2 linked regions of the Methylomonas sp. 11b genome follow. The protein of the gene in region 2 interacts with the protein of the main gene of each other region in a pairwise test. Links are inferred from orthologs where the notes say so. Each region holds a gene or a part of one and is shown on either strand. Other genes may lie near its edges.

Region 1 (7,924 bases), 1.6 Mb from region 2 along the record:
ATCGATAAAAATGCGGCGTTGCCGGCTTCGGTTGGCAAGTATCAGCCTAGAGTGCCGGAGTGGCGGGCCAGTGCCACCGCCACATACCATGTGACTAAGGATTTTACGTCCTCTATCAGCGGACGCTATAGCAGTCAGCAATATGGACAAATCGATAACAGCGACGTCAATCCGGATACCTACACCGGTACCGGCAGTGCGTTTTTCGTTGTGGATACCCGTGCCAAATATCAACTGACCAAGCAACTGACGCTTTCAGCAGGTATCGACAATATCACCAACGAAAAATATTGGCTGTTCCACGTGTTTCCGCAGCGCACCTATATCGCGGAATTGAAATTTAACTATTAACCGGGTATTGAATGTATCCAGCAAGGATAGGACAGAGTGCGTCATATCCTTGCTCTGCGTTAAATGACACAGTTTAATTGTATCCTGTCAAACGGGTAAAAATGTTCGTAACTTTCCGGATGCCTACTAAAAGACGATGATGAAATTTCAACTTCCTTTGGCAATGATTACCTCGTTGATTTTGACCGCATGTGCCAACGAGCCGGTTACAATCCAGCAAGGCGCTGAGTCGGCTAAGCACGAACAGCATGCCGACAAAAAAGCGCTATGCGCTGATCTGCAAACCAGTCCGGCCATCGGATGTTCCGAGACGGTCACCGCGACTTTCGACAATAGCGGTGTGCTGTGGTTGGCTTGGGTAGTTCGCGATCATATCTATGTGCAATCGTCTACCGATAAAGGTGCGAGCTTTTCCGCACCGGTTGCGGTAAACGCGGAGCCGGAAGCTATTGCCGCGCGCGGCGAATACCGGCCAAAAATCAAACTCGATGCGCAAGGTAATATCTATCTGACCTGGACCCAGAACCTGGAAAAACGCCATACCGGCCATATTCGTTTCAGTCGTTCGACGGATGGCGGGAAAAGTTTTTCCAAGCCGGTGACGGTCAACGACAATCCGGATGTGATCGGTCACCGTTTCGATGCGTTGGCGGTGGGGAAGAATGGCGAGATTTTCGTCGCCTGGCTGGATGCGCGCGATAAAGAAAAAGCCAAGGCCGCTAAGCAAGAGTTTGCCGGTACTGCTGTGTATTACGCTTGGTCGGATAATGGCGGCAAAAGTTTTTACCCCAACAAGGTTGTCGCGCCGCATAGTTGCGAATGCTGCCGCTTGGGCGTGGAAATAGATGCCGACAATTTGCCGGTGGTGCTGTGGCGGCATGTTTATGACGGCAATATCCGCGACCATGCATTGGTTAAATTTAATGATTGGCACACGCCGGGAGCTGTGCAGCGCGTCAGCCAAGAAAACTGGAAAATCGACGCCTGTCCGCATCATGGTCCGGCCCTGTCAATTGCCGACAATGGCGTTTACCATTCGGTATGGTTCAGCGGAGCCGCTGATAAACAAGGCTTGTTTTACGGCCACTCCAAGGATGGCGGTCTAAGTTATTCGCCAGCCTACCGTTTTGGCAATCAAGGTGCCAAACATCCCAACGTGTTTGCCAAGGGCGAACAAGTAGCAGTGGTTTGGTCGGAATTCGACGGCAGCCATAATCTGTTGCAGTTGATTAAGTCTAATGATGGCGGACTGAGTTGGTCGAAACCCGAAGTCGTCGGTAAATCGGCGGAAAGCGCGGACGACGCTTTTCTGTTGAGCGATGGCGATAATGTCTATTTGTCCTGGCAAACTGCGCAGGGCTATCAATTCCAGCCGATTTAGGTTTTATTGATCTAAGGCCATCCCGCTATTACCGCGGGATGGCGGCCTGATTGATCAGTTCAATTTCCAACCAGTTTCAATTCCGCTTCCCGATATTTTTCAGCGCATTTTCTGCTAACTTCTTCCGGCAATTTCGGGCCGGGGGCGGTTTTGTTCCAATCCAATGTTTCCAGGTAATCGCGCAGATACTGCTTATCGAAGCTGGGTGGGCTGATGCCGACTTGATATTGTTCGACCGGCCAGAAGCGTGATGAATCGGGGGTCAACGCTTCGTCGATTAAATACAGTGTGCCGTCTCCGTCCAGGCCAAATTCGAATTTAGTATCGGCGATGATGATGCCGCGTTCGCGAGCGTAATCAGCCGCTGTCGTGTAGAGCTGCAAGCTGGCGTCGCGCACTTTGCCGGCCAGTTCCTCGCCCATTAACGCCACCGTATCGGCGAAGCTGATGTTTTCGTCATGCGTGCCCATTTCGGCTTTGCTGGACGGTGTGTAAATCGGCTGCGGCAGTTGTTGCGCTTGTTGCAAGCCGGCCGGCAGTTCGATGCCGCACACTGCTCCGCAGCGTTGATAATCCTTCCAACCCGAGCCAATCAGATAGCCGCGCACGATGGCTTCCACCGGCAGCGGTTTCAGGCGTTTGACGATGATGGCCCGGCCTTCCACTTGTGCTCTTAGATCGGCATCGGGAATTACATCTTCCAGCGTCAAATCGTTGCTTAAATGATTGGGAATAATATCGCGCATTTTTTCAAACCAAAAATTACTCACCCGGGTCAATACGCGGCCTTTACCGGGGATCGGGTCGGGCATGATCACATCGAACGCAGACATCCGGTCGGAGGTGACGATCAATAGATGTTTGTCATCGATTTCGTACATGTCGCGGACTTTGCCGCGGCCGAGCAATTTCAAATGCGGCAGAGAGGATTCGTAAAGTGCGGCGGGGGCATTCATAATACGTTTGTGGAGTCAGTGAAAAGTGGCCGCAATTTTATCATTAAACCTGTTGAGGATAGGAAACGCATGAGTTGGCTGGGCAAGTTGGTGGGTGGGGCGTTTGGATTTATGCTGGGCGGACCGCTGGGGGCGATTTTCGGTGCGTCGGTGGGGCATCAGTTCGATGCAGGGCTGGAAGGGATGGCCGGCGAGTCATATAATCCTGGCGACCAGCAGCGCGTGCAAATGGCCTTTTTCACCGCCACCTTCGCGGTGATGGGGCATGTCGCCAAGGCAGATGGCCGGGTTTCCAACGAGGAAATCGGGTTGGCGAAACGGGTAATGGACAACATGGAACTCAACCCCGAGCTGCGCGAAGCCGCCGTGCAACTGTTTCAGCAAGGCAAGCAGGTCGATTTTCCGTTGGCGGAAGTGTTGCGGCAATTTCGCGTGGAATGTCATCGCCGTACCCATTTGGTACGAATGTTCGTGGAAATCCAGATTCAGGCGGCTTTTGCCGACGGCGTCTACGATGCCAAGGAAGAAAAGCTGTTGCTGGATATTTGCGCGCAACTGGGTGTATCGCGTTTCGAATATCAAATTATTAAAGGGCAAGTACAGGCGCAGCATCGTTTTCAGCAGTCCGGCGAACAGTTCCAGGCTAAGTCCGGCCTGTCAAAATTGGAGGATGCTTATGCCGTGTTGGGCATACCCCCGACAGCCGAGGATGCCGATGTGAAAAAAGCCTATCGGCGCCTGATGAGTCAGCACCATCCGGACAAGTTGGTGGCTAAAGGTTTACCCGAGGAAATGATGCAGATGGCCAAGCAAAAGACTCAGCAAATCAGGAAAGCCTACGAAACGATACGTGAAGCAAGAGGGTTTTAAAAAGAGCCCGCCAGCCACAGAGGCGGCTGACGGGCTTGAAATAAACAGATTAACTGCTTAACAACGAGGGAGGTACAACAAAACTTAAGCGCGAAACGAGTCGCTGAAATCCAGATTGCTGGCGATGGTTGCAGCGCCAAATAGCATGGTGGAGATGATGAACTCGCCAGACATGAAGCCAAACACGCCGGTGGTGAAAAACAGGCCGGTGAGTACGTCTTTATACAGATTGTTCGATTTGTTCATTTTTGCTCCTAGACTGAATACAGTCGATACCAATGAAGACGACTTCACTATAAGCTTTATTTTTTTATTTACAATACCGGCAATAGTGGATTATTTGTTTCCTTTTGAGAAACAAAAGTGAAATAAAGCTGTCATCTAGGCTTGTTATAAGCTGTTTTTAATCCAGGAATGCGCGAAGCGCGGGCAGATTGCTCTTGGGTAGTTTGACGGAGAGCCTTACCGAATCGGAAAAATCCTGGCCGATAATGCTGCCGTCCAGTTTTTTTAACTGGTATTCCAGCGCTTGTAGCCGGTGGTAATCGAGATTTAATGTCAGCTCGACAAATTCAATGTATTCGACAATGTCGGCGGCCTCTATGACTTGCTTGGCGACATTGCCGTAAGCGCGGGTCAAACCGCCCGCACCCAGTTTCACTCCGCCGAAATAACGAATCACCGCCACGACTAGATTGATTAACTGCTTGCCTTCCAGGTGCTGAAAGATCGGCTTGCCGGCGGTGCCGCTGGGTTCGCCGGCATCGTGAAAGCGACAGATCAGACCGTCCGGCGACTGGATGCGGTAGGCGTAAACGATATGACTGGCATCCGCATAGCTTTGATGCAAGTCTCGCAGTAACAGCAAGGCTTCGCGTTCGGTCTGGCAAGGGCGGATGATGCCGAGGAAGCGGGATTTCTTGATGATTTCCTCCACTTCACAAGTCTTGACGACGACACGCACCTTACAACAGCCCGTTAATCGCCGGATGCTGGTTCAGCAAATGCTCGCGAAACGCTTCTATTTCCGTCTCGTCGTTACGCAGTTCGCGGGGAATGTTTACCGGAATATCGCTGACAATCCGCATCGGCGGCGGCGACAGGAAAATCAAGCGGTCTGCCAACGCAATCGCTTCGCGTAGATCGTGACTGACGAATAATACCGTATGCGGCCGCTGTTGCCACAATTTATACAATAAATTGCGTACCTGCCGGGCGCTGGGCGCATCCAGCGAGACGAAGGGTTCGTCCATCAGCAAAATGTCGGGGTTGATGGCAAAGGCGCGGATGATCGCCACCCGCCGTTGCATGCCTAGCGACAGGCGTTCCGGATACACCTGCTGCACATCGCTTAGTTGCATGTCCGCCAATAAGGCATCGATCAAAGTGGCTGGCGGCGTTTGCGCAAATACGACTTCGATATTTTGGCGGACCGTATACCAGGGCAACAATCTGGGATTCTGAAACACATAACCGATCTTGGCGGATGCGGCTTGGCTACCAATGCGGATTTGGCCCTGATAATGACTATCCAGCCCGGCGATCATATTCAGCAATGTGGTTTTGCCGCAGCCGGACGGGCCGAGCAGGCAGACGAATTCGTTACGCCCCACGCCGAGTTGTAAGTCGGCAATCGCCTGGTGTTGGCGGTCGTCGACATGCCGGGAGCGATAAGTCTTATCCTGGATGCTGATGGTAATATCGTTCATCGCCGCCACCGTAAGGCTTTGCGGTCCAAGGGGCGGAGCAGCAGCCATTCGATTAGTTGGATCACCGCGACGAAGGCAAACGTATAAGCCAGCAGGCTGGCGACATCGAATAATTGAAAGAACAGATGCAGCTGATAGCCCATACCATTGCTGCGGCCGAGCAGTTCCACCACCAAAATGATTTTCCAGATCAGCGCCAGACCGGAGCGAGTGGCGGCCATCACGAACGGGTGCAACTGCGGCCAGATCACATGGCGGAAGGTTTTTTTGCGGTCGAACCGGTAGCTTTCCGCCATTTCCAGCAAATCCTTATCCAGCGCTCGCGTGCCTTCGCGAATGGTGACAATCACATTCGGCAACTTATTGATCACCACTGCCAGAATCGCCGCCGATTCCGCCAGTCCAAACCAGACATAGCAGAGAATAATGGTGACCAGCGCCGGGATATTCAGAAAAATCACCAGCCAGTGATCGAAAAACGCATCCAGGGTTTTATTGTTACCCAGCGTCACCCCTATCGCGCAGCCTAATACCATCGCAATCGAGAAACTGACCACCAAGCGCAGCAACGTCACGCCTAAATGGTAAGGCAGTTCCCCGGATTGAGTGGCCTGCCAGAACACCAATGCGACTCGGGCTGGATAGGGTAATGTGGGGCTGTTTGCCAAGCCAGCCGCTAGCTGCCAGATGCCTAGCAGCATTAACAGCGACAGCAGCGTAAGGGCGGTGTGATTAAATTTAAAAGTGCCCGTCAACATCAATCCGCCGACCAGAATGTCCCCGCTTGTAGTTGAGCCGATTGGCCGGTCAGCTTGTTGTTACTGAGTTGGTGCAGCATGGCGTAGATTTTAGCGGCAGCGCTTTGTTGAGTGGCGCCCCATTGTTCTACCCGGCCCTGGCAATAGCGCTCTCTGAGTTTTTGTTGTTCTTTCGGACTGGTTGCGTCGGTAAGCGGCACGATTTTCTGCCATTCCGTATCGGAGCTGCACAGGGTGTCGTGGGCTTGTTTACTCAGACTCAAGAATTGTTTAAAAGCCACTTTATGTTGATCGGCCCAGTCCTGTTTGAATACGTAGCCGATGCTGGGTACGGTTTCGCTGATGCCGAGTTGGCGGATGATGTCTTCGCCGGTCAATAACGCCTGGTAGCCTTGCGCTTCCAGATGCGCGGCAAATTGCCAGAAGGTCAGTATGGCATCGACGCGTTTTTCTAGCAGTTGCTGGTTCAGTAATGGAGGCGCGCCGTAGATCTTTTCGACGCCGGCGTTTAGATCCAGTTGTTGCTGTTGCCCCAGGGCTTGCAACAACAGCCAGTTTTTATCCAGCTCGCCGCCGGCTATACCCAGTTTTTTGCCTTTTAGATCGGCCAGCGACTTGATGGAGCTATCAGCCGGCACCAGCAGCACGCCGGACGTGTCGGAAAACGGGTAAAAGCTCAAATTTGTACCTGTGCTGCGCATGCTGGAAGTCCAGATCCAATCGGAGACGATTACATCGACCGAGCCGGCTTGCAGAGCAACCTTACCCGCTTGTTGATTGGCAACCGCAATGTTCTCCACACTGAATTCCGCTTTGTCCAGTAGGCCTTGGTTACGCATCGCCGCCAGTTCCCAATTTAAGGTACCGGCGGCCATGGCGCCTATGCGGATAGTGGGTTTCTCGTTGGCGCTGGCAAACTGCGGCAATAAAGCGGCAATGGCAAACAGGCAAATTTTCATATTCATCTGCAAAGTCCCTAGTCGGATGGTTAACGCGACGATTTTAACGCAGCCGCCGCGAATACGAGAATGTTTGTCGGATTTGCTTGGCGGCGATGTGTTGTCTAGGGTTTAACGGCAAGCCCTTCGACCGATATTCCCAAAAGCCCGAGCCAGCTAGACCTCGCGCGTAAGCTTGGGTTCCGGAATTGCTGGTCAGCGAGGAATTCAAGGGCTAGCTTAAACAAGCTTTAGCCGTGTGCCTTGCAGCCGCAAAATCGTCCTTTCGGCAAGGAATGCTGATAGCTATAGGTATAGCATTCAGGAAAATTAACGGCTGTGGTGCAGACACTTCCCGGTGCTTATTCGCCTATCACCCGGTGGGAAGTAATCTGTCTTCCCGCTCAAATCTGGCGGCGGCCACCGGCCGGCCGGTGTAATAGCCTTGGTAGGATAGACAGCCTTTATTGCGTAAAAAGATCATTTGTTCCTGGGTTTCCACGCCTTCTGCAATCACATGTAGACCTAAGTTTTTAGCCATATTGATAATGGTCTCCACAATCACCGCGTCGTTGGGGTCGCTGGCGATGTCCCGGACGAAACTCTGATCGATCTTCAATTGGCTGATGGGCAGTTTTTTCAGGTAAGACAGCGATGAATAGCCGATACCGAAATCGTCGATTGAGGTTTTCACGCCTAGGGTTTGCAAGTCGCGCATTTTTTCCACGGTGTCGTCTATGTCACTGATGACGCAGCCTTCGGTCAGTTCGATGACCAGACGCTCAGCCGGCAGTTCGGCGTCTATCAAAATGCGTTTAACTTGATCGACGAAATCGGCTTGACGGAATTGCCGGGAACTGACGTTAACCGCCACATGATGAATGGCTAGATTCTGTTCGTCCCACACTTTAATTTGCCGGCAGGCCTCGCGCATTACCCATTCGCCTATCGGCAGAATCAA
Region 2 (8,219 bases):
CCTTTCAATTCGTCTTCGAAACCGGGAATCATTTGTTTGCCGCCGATTTCCACCTGGTAATTTTCGACCTTACCGTCGGTAAAATTCTCGCCATCGGCCACGCCGGAGAAATGAATGGTTACCCGGTCAGCATCCTGCGAAGCGCGCTCGACAGTGTTCCAGGTTTTCTTTTGCTGACGCAGTTTTTCGATCATGTTATCGACATCGGCCTGTTCCACAGTTGCAAAAGGACGGTCCACTTTCAATTCGCTAACACTATCCAGTACGATCTCCGGATAGACTTCAAACTCGGCGATGTATTCAAAACCCTCGGCTTTCTCGGTAGGCTGGATATGCGGATGACCGGCAGGGTTCAAATCCTGTTGTTGCAGCGCTTCAAAATAAGTCGATTGAATCAAGTCGCCGGTTACTTCGTTTCTAACTCTATCGGCGTACAGCTTTTTCACCATGCTCGCCGGCACTTTACCCGGACGGAATCCATCCACTTTGACTTCGCGAGCGAGTTTTTTAAAGCGAGTTTCCATTTTCTCCTGAACCACGGCATCAGGAATGCTAACAGTCATTTTTCGGCTTAACTCTGATGTCTTCTCGACAGAAACTTGCATTGCATTACCTCAAAAAATTAAAAATACGGTTTTATATTTTGGGAGACCGGCCGGCGATGTTTAGATCTGGGGAACTTAAGGTCGTATCGTTACGAATAACGCAGGATATGGTGCGAGCGGGGAGACTCGAACTCCCACGGGGTTACCACTGGAACCTAAATCCAGCGCGTCTACCAATTTCGCCACGCTCGCTAAATAATTGAACGCGGCATTATAATCAGCCGCACTCTCAAAGACAACCTTATATTACTGACACTCCGTATGCACTCTTATCTTTCCCGCACAATTTTCGGAATTGCTTTTCTTGCGGCACTCAACAGCGCTGGGGCTTCAGCAGACGCGTTTACAGACTTCAACAACCCAATCACATTTGTAGCTCAACAACGTATCGTCTACGCGGCCATCGCCGCTAACGAAAGCGAACGCGAACACGGACTGATGTTTCGCCAGACACTTGCCGAAAACCAGGGCATGCTTTTTGTGTATCCAGATCAGACTCAGCGCGCAGTGTGGATGAAAAATACCTTACTGGCTTTGGATGTGGTGTTTTTAACCGGAGACGGCCGGATTGCAGGGCTGTTAAAAAATTTACAGCCCTGCCCCAGAGATCCGTGCCGGATTTACGATTCCAGAGTAGCGGCCAGATACATACTGGAACTGCCAGCGGGCTTTATCGAGAAACACGCAATCCAGGTCGGGCAAACAGTGGCACTTCCCTAGACTCAAGCCGGTCCGTTTGCGTCATCTGGATCACCCTCGTAAGGCGTGGCGTATTTGCACTCTTTCTGCGGACAGACTTTTTCGGTGCCGCGGCGCTTGGTGGTTTTTAAGGTCAGAATCGGCCAGTTGCAGTCCGGGCAACTTTCCTTGACCGGCGCGTCCCACAAGGCATAATCGCATTTCGGATATTCCGAGCAGGAATAAAAAATTTTCCCACTACGCGCCTTGCGTTTTAGGATCGCTCCGCTCTTGCACTGCGGACATTCAACCCCGGTATCGGAAGGCTTTTCCAAAGGTTCGATGTGCTTACATTTCGGATATCCACTACAGCCGACAAATTTTCCATACTTGCCAGTCTTTATAACCAGCGTCGACTCGCACTTGGGACACACTCTCCCTTCCACCACCTCCGGCTCGGCCGATGCGGCACCGGCGTTGTCATCACCCAAATTTCGAGTGTAGGAACAGGTCGGATAATTGGTACAGCCGATAAAGCGGCCATTCCGACCCAGGCGAATCGATAGCGGACTGCCGCATTCCGGGCACTGCTCGTCTATGCTTTCCTGCGTGACATCCTTGCGTTGTACACTTTCTTCTTTCTCGCTGATCAACTGCGTGAACGGCCGCCAAAAGTCGTCCATCAACGGAATCCAGTCCTTCTCTCCGCGCGACACCGCATCCAACTCGTCTTCGAGGTTGGCGGTAAAATTGTAATCGACGTATTTGGTAAAATGCTCGGTTAAGAATTTGTTGACGATACGCCCGACATCAGTCGGATAAAACCGCTTGTTATCGATGGTCACATATTCGCGGTTTTGCAAGGTCGAGATAATCGTCGCGTAGGTGGAGGGACGGCCAATGCCATGCTCTTCCAGGGCTTTGACCAGACTCGCCTCGCTGTAGCGAGGTGGCGGCTCGGTAAAATGCTGGGTGGCTGCAATCTCATTCAACACCACCGGCCGCCCTTCTTCCATCGGCGGCAACAGACTGTCCTGATCGTCCGCCGCTTCCTTGCTATCGTCCACACCTTCCAGATACACCTTCATGAAGCCGGGATTAGTCACCGTGGAACCGGTCGCGCGAAATACGTTTTTATCGCTACCGCAATTCAGATCGACAGCCACTTGATTCAAGGTGGCGTGGATCATCTGGCAAGCTACGGTGCGTTTCCAGATCAAATCGTAGAGTTTGAATTGCTCCGCACTGAGCCGATTTTTCACCTGCTCAGGCAAGCGTTGCACCGAAGTCGGACGTATCGCTTCGTGCGCTTCCTGAGCGTTTTTAGATTTGGTCTTGAAACGGCGCGGTTCTTTGGGCACATCATCGGCACCGTATTTTTCGGCGATCAGCGCGCGAATATCGGCCAATGCTTCTTCAGCCAGATTGACCGAATCGGTACGCATATACGAAATCAAACCAACGGTTTCGCCGCCCAGATCAATGCCTTCGTATAACTGTTGCGCCACCATCATCGTCCGTTTGGTGGTAAAACCCAGTTTGCGAGCTGCCTCCTGTTGTAAAGTCGAAGTGATGAACGGCGGCGCCGGATTTTTGCTGCGTTGCTTTTTCTCCAGCTTGGCAACGATCAACTGACCGTCGGCGGCATCCAGCAAGCTTTGTTTGACTTGATTGGCCTGCACTTCATCGGTAAAACTGAACTGATTCAGCTTTTCACCATTGAAATGCGTTAATTTGGCTTTAAACGGCAGCCCTTGCGCACTGGCTTCAGCGGTATGCGACCAGTATTCGCGGGTCTTGAACGCCTCGATCTCCATCTCACGTTCGACGATCATCCGCAACGCAGGGCTTTGCACGCGACCAGCGGATAAGCCGCGGCGGATTTTCTTCCATAGCAACGGCGATAGATTAAAACCAACCAAATAGTCTAAAGCCCGCCGCGCCTGTTGAGCGTTGACCAGATTATTAGATAACTCGGTGGGATGGGCGATAGCCTCAGTAACAGCTTTTTTGGTGATCTCATGAAACACCACCCGCAGCACTTCCTTGTCTTTTAACAGCTTTTTTTCTTTCAGATGCTCGAAAACATGCCAGGAAATCGCCTCACCCTCCCTATCCGGGTCAGTCGCCAAATAAAGGGTATCGACGTTTTTGATAGCTTTGCCTATCTCTTGCAGATGGCGTTGGTTGCGATCAATCACCTGGTATTTCATCGCAAAACCGTTTTCCGGATCTACAGCTCCCTCTTTGGGAATCAAATCTCGGACGTGGCCGTAGGAAGCCAATACCTGGAAGTCCTTACCCAGATACTTTTCTATGGTTTTGCATTTTGCCGGTGACTCTACAATGACTAAACTTTTGCTCATGCTGTCCGTAGAAAAATCAATGTAAAGAAGTAGGTATCAAATCGTAAACTATGTCTTCCATTCGGGAGAAAGCGGCGCTATCGCCGGGTTGACTTAATAACACCATCAATACAATCCATTTCAATTTATCCAGAGTAATATTTTCGTCTTTCAAGGCCATCGCCCGATCAATAGCGATCTCGCGATTGATCGGCGTCAAGATGCCGCTGTGCTCAAGATACATCAAGAAATTCCGGCACTCCATGTCGAACACGGAGATTTCCTGACCGCTAAAAATGCGGAACGACGATGAAACCGCCGGTGTGATGCTCTCAATTTCGGCTAAAGACTCCAGCCAATCGAACGCCTTATTGACATCAGGCTGCTGAAAACCCGCATCCAGCAACTCGCTGGCAATGACGGCAGTATCCGGATAGTTATCGCTGTCGCCATCCAGATAATTTTCAAACAGATAAATGAGCACATCGAAAATATCTTCTTTCATTAGAACCTTTATTTGACTCGGAGGTAGCCACCACCGGCAAGCGCGGCAATGTAGCCTTGTAACTCCAACACCAGCAGCGTCGAGGAAACTTCTTCCGCGGACCAACCGCTATCTTGCACCAGAGTATCGACCGTTGTGGGACTGTACGGAATCAATTTCAATAGATTTTGCTGCTCCAGGTCAAGCGAAGTCTGCGGCAATTCCGACTCGGCTCGCATATACCTTTGATTATAATGACCTAATTCCTCAAAAATATCTTGTGCGGTTTCGACTAATTTAGCTCCCTGGCGAATTAATGCATTGCAACCGCGCGCCAAAGGGTTATGAATCGAGCCGGGAATCGCAAAAACTTCCCGATTTTGCTCAAGCGCCAAACGCGCGGTAATCAACGACCCACTTTGCTGGGCCGCCTCCACCACCAACAAGCCGACGCACAAACCACTAATGATTCGGTTTCGCCGGGGAAAGTGATTGGCTTTGGCATTGGTACCCGGCGGAAACTCCGAAACCAAGGCGCCATGTTCGACAATTTGCGTAGCCAGCTGTTTATGACAAGCCGGATAAACTCGATCCAACCCAGTACCCGCCACGGCTATGGTCTGCCCGTTTACGTTTAACGCACCTTGGTGACTGGCAGCATCAATTCCCAAAGCCAAACCGCTAGTCACGGTAAAGCCGGCCTCGGCTAAAGCTTCGGCAAATTGAATTGCGGTGCTGATACCAACCGGCGACGGATTGCGACTACCGACCATTGCCAATTGCGGCTCTTGCAGTAAGGCTGGATTGCCTTTGACAAATAATATCGGCGGGGGATTGGCGATTTCTCGCAGTTGCGCCGGATAGTCGGCATCGTCCAAGGTCAATGCATAATTACCGGCTTGCTCCAACCAGCGAATGTCGTCTTCGACCTTTTGCCAATCCGGTTTTTGCAGAGCGTCGATCAATTTCTCGCTGAAACCCAAGCCAGTTAAAGTGGCTCGCGACGCGGAGAATATCTGCTCGGGCTCAAAATGCGCCAGCAAGCGCTGAATGGCCTGACTGCCGACGCCGGGACTACGCAGCATCGCCAGCCAGTACTTGATTTGCGGATTGAGTGCGGATTCCAAAACAGCTTAAACGGCAATCCAGAGCGAGTTAAAGCCTGCTGATGACAGATATCCCATTAGGGCGTCTGCACTCTATCCAACGTATGCATCGCGGCAGTTGCCTGCATCACCAACGCATAGCTGACGCGTTCGAACGGCCGAAACACCATCAACACACCAGCTAGCTCGTCCGGCATTTTCACCGCCACCGCTTCCTGAGATTGATACCTATCAACGATGACATGCCCTTTACGATACACATCCAAGGTGTGCCCCACCTCCAAACCGTCGGCAGTACCTTTGTCAATGACCACTACATCGTGTTGACCGATCTGCGACACGCCGCCCTTCACTTGAATGATGCTGCCCACCACCTGATGTTTAGGCGGCCTTGGAAAATAATTTAAAGCTAACTCTCCCTCCGAAGTAGGCATCAAGCGGTCGCCGCGTTGAATTTCCATATCGGATTTATTAATCAGCAAGGTGGCCGGATCACCCGGTTCCTGTAGCGTGGTATCAGCAATGTATTGCGCTTCGTAACCTAAAATTTCCTTGGTAACCGGACTGACATAGGCCTTGCCTGCTCGATAAATGGTATACCCCAAGCCGGATGGGTTTTCGATGGCCCTGACGTAAACCCCGTCTCCGGCGCCGGCGATCAAATGTTCGCCGACAAACCCGATGACATAAGGTGCGTGCTGCAACTCTTCCGCTGTTACGACTTTCGGCGAATTCAAGAATTGCACGATGGCATCGCTGGGGATCATTCTAATGGCTTGATCAATCTCCGACTCGCGCACTCGCGGCAACAGTTTTTCGTCATTGCCGTCCGGCGACAAACTCAGACGCGGCACGCCGTTTACATAAGAAAAGTACAAAGTGTCGCCCGGGTATATCCAATGCGGATCCTTGATTTGCGGATTGTTATGCCATAGCTGCGGCCATTCCCAAGGGTGCTGTAAAAACTTCCCGGAAATGTCCCACAAAGTATCACCTTTAACAACCGTGTACTGATCGGGATGATTGGGGTTTATTTTCAGCTCATCGGCCCAAGCCACTGCGGCAAAAACCAGTGGTATTAGTATTCCCAGTATCGCGCGAAAAAACATAATTTATCCTGCCAGAGCTTATAAAACCGTTCAAAATCCGCCGGACGAAGCGCCCAAACGCAAAATCGGCAAGCGTCAATATCTGGTGCATGCCGCTTAGCCCAAATTGAAACAAATGCGTAAAAAACCAACCATCGATTTGCCGCACAGTTTAGATTAATTCGGGCATTATGCCAGCACGAGCCGATCCAACCTAAACCCAGCCCTATTTAGTCTTCACGTTCAAACCCTGGGCAATTTCGGATAAAATCCCACTATTACAGTTAGCAAGTGGAGTAATGGGTGAGTATTCTTACAATTCTGGAGTTTCCCGATAAACGGCTGCGGACGGTCGCCGCCGAGGTGGACACAGTCGATGACGGCATCAAGACCTTGGTCGACAACATGATCGAGACCATGTATGCCGCCAAGGGAGTAGGCTTGGCCGCAACTCAGGTAAACGTGCATAAACGCGTTATAGTGATGGACGTCAGCGAGAACAAAGACGAACCGATCTGCCTGATCAACCCACAAATCATCGAGCGCGACGGTGTTGAAGAATCCGAGGAAGGTTGCCTGTCGGTACCCGGCTTTTTCGAAAAAGTCAGCCGCGCCGAACATATTAAAGTCAAGGCGCTAAACCGCGACGGCGAAAGTTTTGAATTGGAGGCCAGCGAATTACTGGCGGTGTGCATTCAACACGAAATGGATCATCTGGAAGGCAAGTTATTCGTCGATTATCTCTCGGCCTTCAAACGCAACCGCATTAAAGCCAAGCTGGATAAAATTCACAAGTCGCAGGGCTAATCAGGACATCTCATGAAAATCGTGTTTGCCGGTACGCCGGATTTTGCGGTTCCCACCTTGCAGGCCCTGCTGGATTCGCGGCATCAAGTCTGTGCGGTTTATACTCAGCCCGACAGGCCAGCCGGACGCGGCCGCAAGCTGACCGCCAGCCCGATCAAGGCACTGGCCATATCCGCCAATATCCCGGTTTATCAGCCGGAAAACTTCAAAAGCCCCGAATCGATTGCGCAATTAGCGTCGCTCAATGCTGATTTAATGGTCGTCGTGGCTTACGGCCTTATTTTGCCGCAAGCGGTATTGGACATTCCCAAGCAGGGCTGCATTAATGTTCATGGCTCGTTACTGCCGCGTTGGCGCGGCGCGGCGCCGATTCACCGTGCCGTTATGGCGGGCGACGCTAAAACCGGCATCACCATCATGAAAGTAGTAAAAAAACTCGATGCCGGCGACATGCTTTATAAAGCCGAATGCCCAATCAGTGCCGACGCCACCTCCAGCAGCCTGCACGATCAATTGGCGCACATGGGCGCCGAAGGGCTGGTTAAAGTGGTCGAGCAGATAGCCAATGGGTCGCTGCAAGCCGAACCGCAAGACGAGTCCCTAGTCACTTACGCCCACAAACTGGAAAAGCAGGAATCGAACTTGGACTGGCAAAACTCCGCTGTACAACTGGATCGTCAAGTACGTGGCCTGAACGCCTGGCCGGTGGCACAAACTCTCTATCAAGGCCAAGTGTTGCGCGTCTGGCGCAGCCAGGTGCTCGATAAAACCGCTGAGCAAGCCCCCGGCACCATCAGTTGCGCAGAACACGCTCTGGACGTAGCGACCGGTAACGGCGTGCTGCGCCTACTGGAAGTACAACTTCCCGGCGGTAAACGCATCGCCGGCAAAGATTTTATGAATGCCCATACGGCCGACCGCGTCATCCTAGGCCTATGAATCTGCGCGGCTGCTCTGCACAGATTCTCGCGCACGTCCTCAGCGACGGCCAATCGCTGACCGCCGCCCTGGAACATGGCCTACCCAAAATCAAGGACATCAAAGACCGGGCTTTCGTCCAAGCCTTGTGCTATGGGGTAATCCGTCATTATTACGCATTGGATTTT

The links.
Region 1: the proteins of topA (region 2) and METH11B_RS0117730 interact in binary tests that used the Escherichia coli proteins (3 or more experiments, as listed by UniProt). The link is inferred for Methylomonas sp. 11b from one-to-one orthologs.

Annotation. Positions count from the first base shown.
Region 1 is NZ_KI911557.1:3,682,897-3,690,820, forward strand. The notes cover bases 2,743-5,502. They hold METH11B_RS0117730 (IMPACT family protein), read right to left. Parts: upstream 4,523-5,502; coding sequence 3,962-4,522; downstream 2,743-3,961. Other genes in these bases: djlA (co-chaperone DjlA), read left to right, coding at 2,758-3,558; METH11B_RS29530 (hypothetical protein), read right to left, coding at 3,643-3,804; METH11B_RS0117735 (ABC transporter ATP-binding protein), read right to left, coding at 4,524-5,267; METH11B_RS0117740 (ABC transporter permease), read right to left, coding at 5,264-5,502. Also shown: METH11B_RS0117705 (TonB-dependent receptor), read left to right, coding at 1-351; METH11B_RS0117710 (sialidase family protein), read left to right, coding at 491-1,732; METH11B_RS0117715 (phosphoribosylaminoimidazolesuccinocarboxamide synthase), read right to left, coding at 1,792-2,688; more of METH11B_RS0117740, read right to left, coding at 5,503-6,025; METH11B_RS0117745 (ABC transporter substrate-binding protein), read right to left, coding at 6,025-6,984; METH11B_RS0117750 (EAL domain-containing protein), read right to left, coding at 7,337-7,924.
Region 2 is NZ_KI911557.1:2,037,605-2,045,823, forward strand. The notes cover bases 989-4,043. They hold topA (type I DNA topoisomerase), read right to left. Parts: upstream 3,650-4,043; coding sequence 1,328-3,649; downstream 989-1,327. Other genes in these bases: METH11B_RS26625 (DUF192 domain-containing protein), read left to right, coding at 989-1,325; METH11B_RS0109835 (DUF494 family protein), read right to left, coding at 3,666-4,043. Outside these bases: tig (trigger factor), read right to left, coding at 1-605; more of METH11B_RS26625, read left to right, coding at 867-988; more of METH11B_RS0109835, read right to left, coding at 4,044-4,133; DNA-processing protein DprA, read right to left, coding at 4,142-5,239; METH11B_RS0109845 (LysM peptidoglycan-binding domain-containing protein), read right to left, coding at 5,296-6,327; def (peptide deformylase), read left to right, coding at 6,610-7,113; fmt (methionyl-tRNA formyltransferase), read left to right, coding at 7,126-8,052; 16S rRNA (cytosine(967)-C(5))-methyltransferase RsmB, read left to right, coding at 8,049-8,219. UniProt on the Escherichia coli protein: Releases the supercoiling and torsional tension of DNA, which is introduced during the DNA replication and transcription, by transiently cleaving and rejoining one strand of the DNA duplex.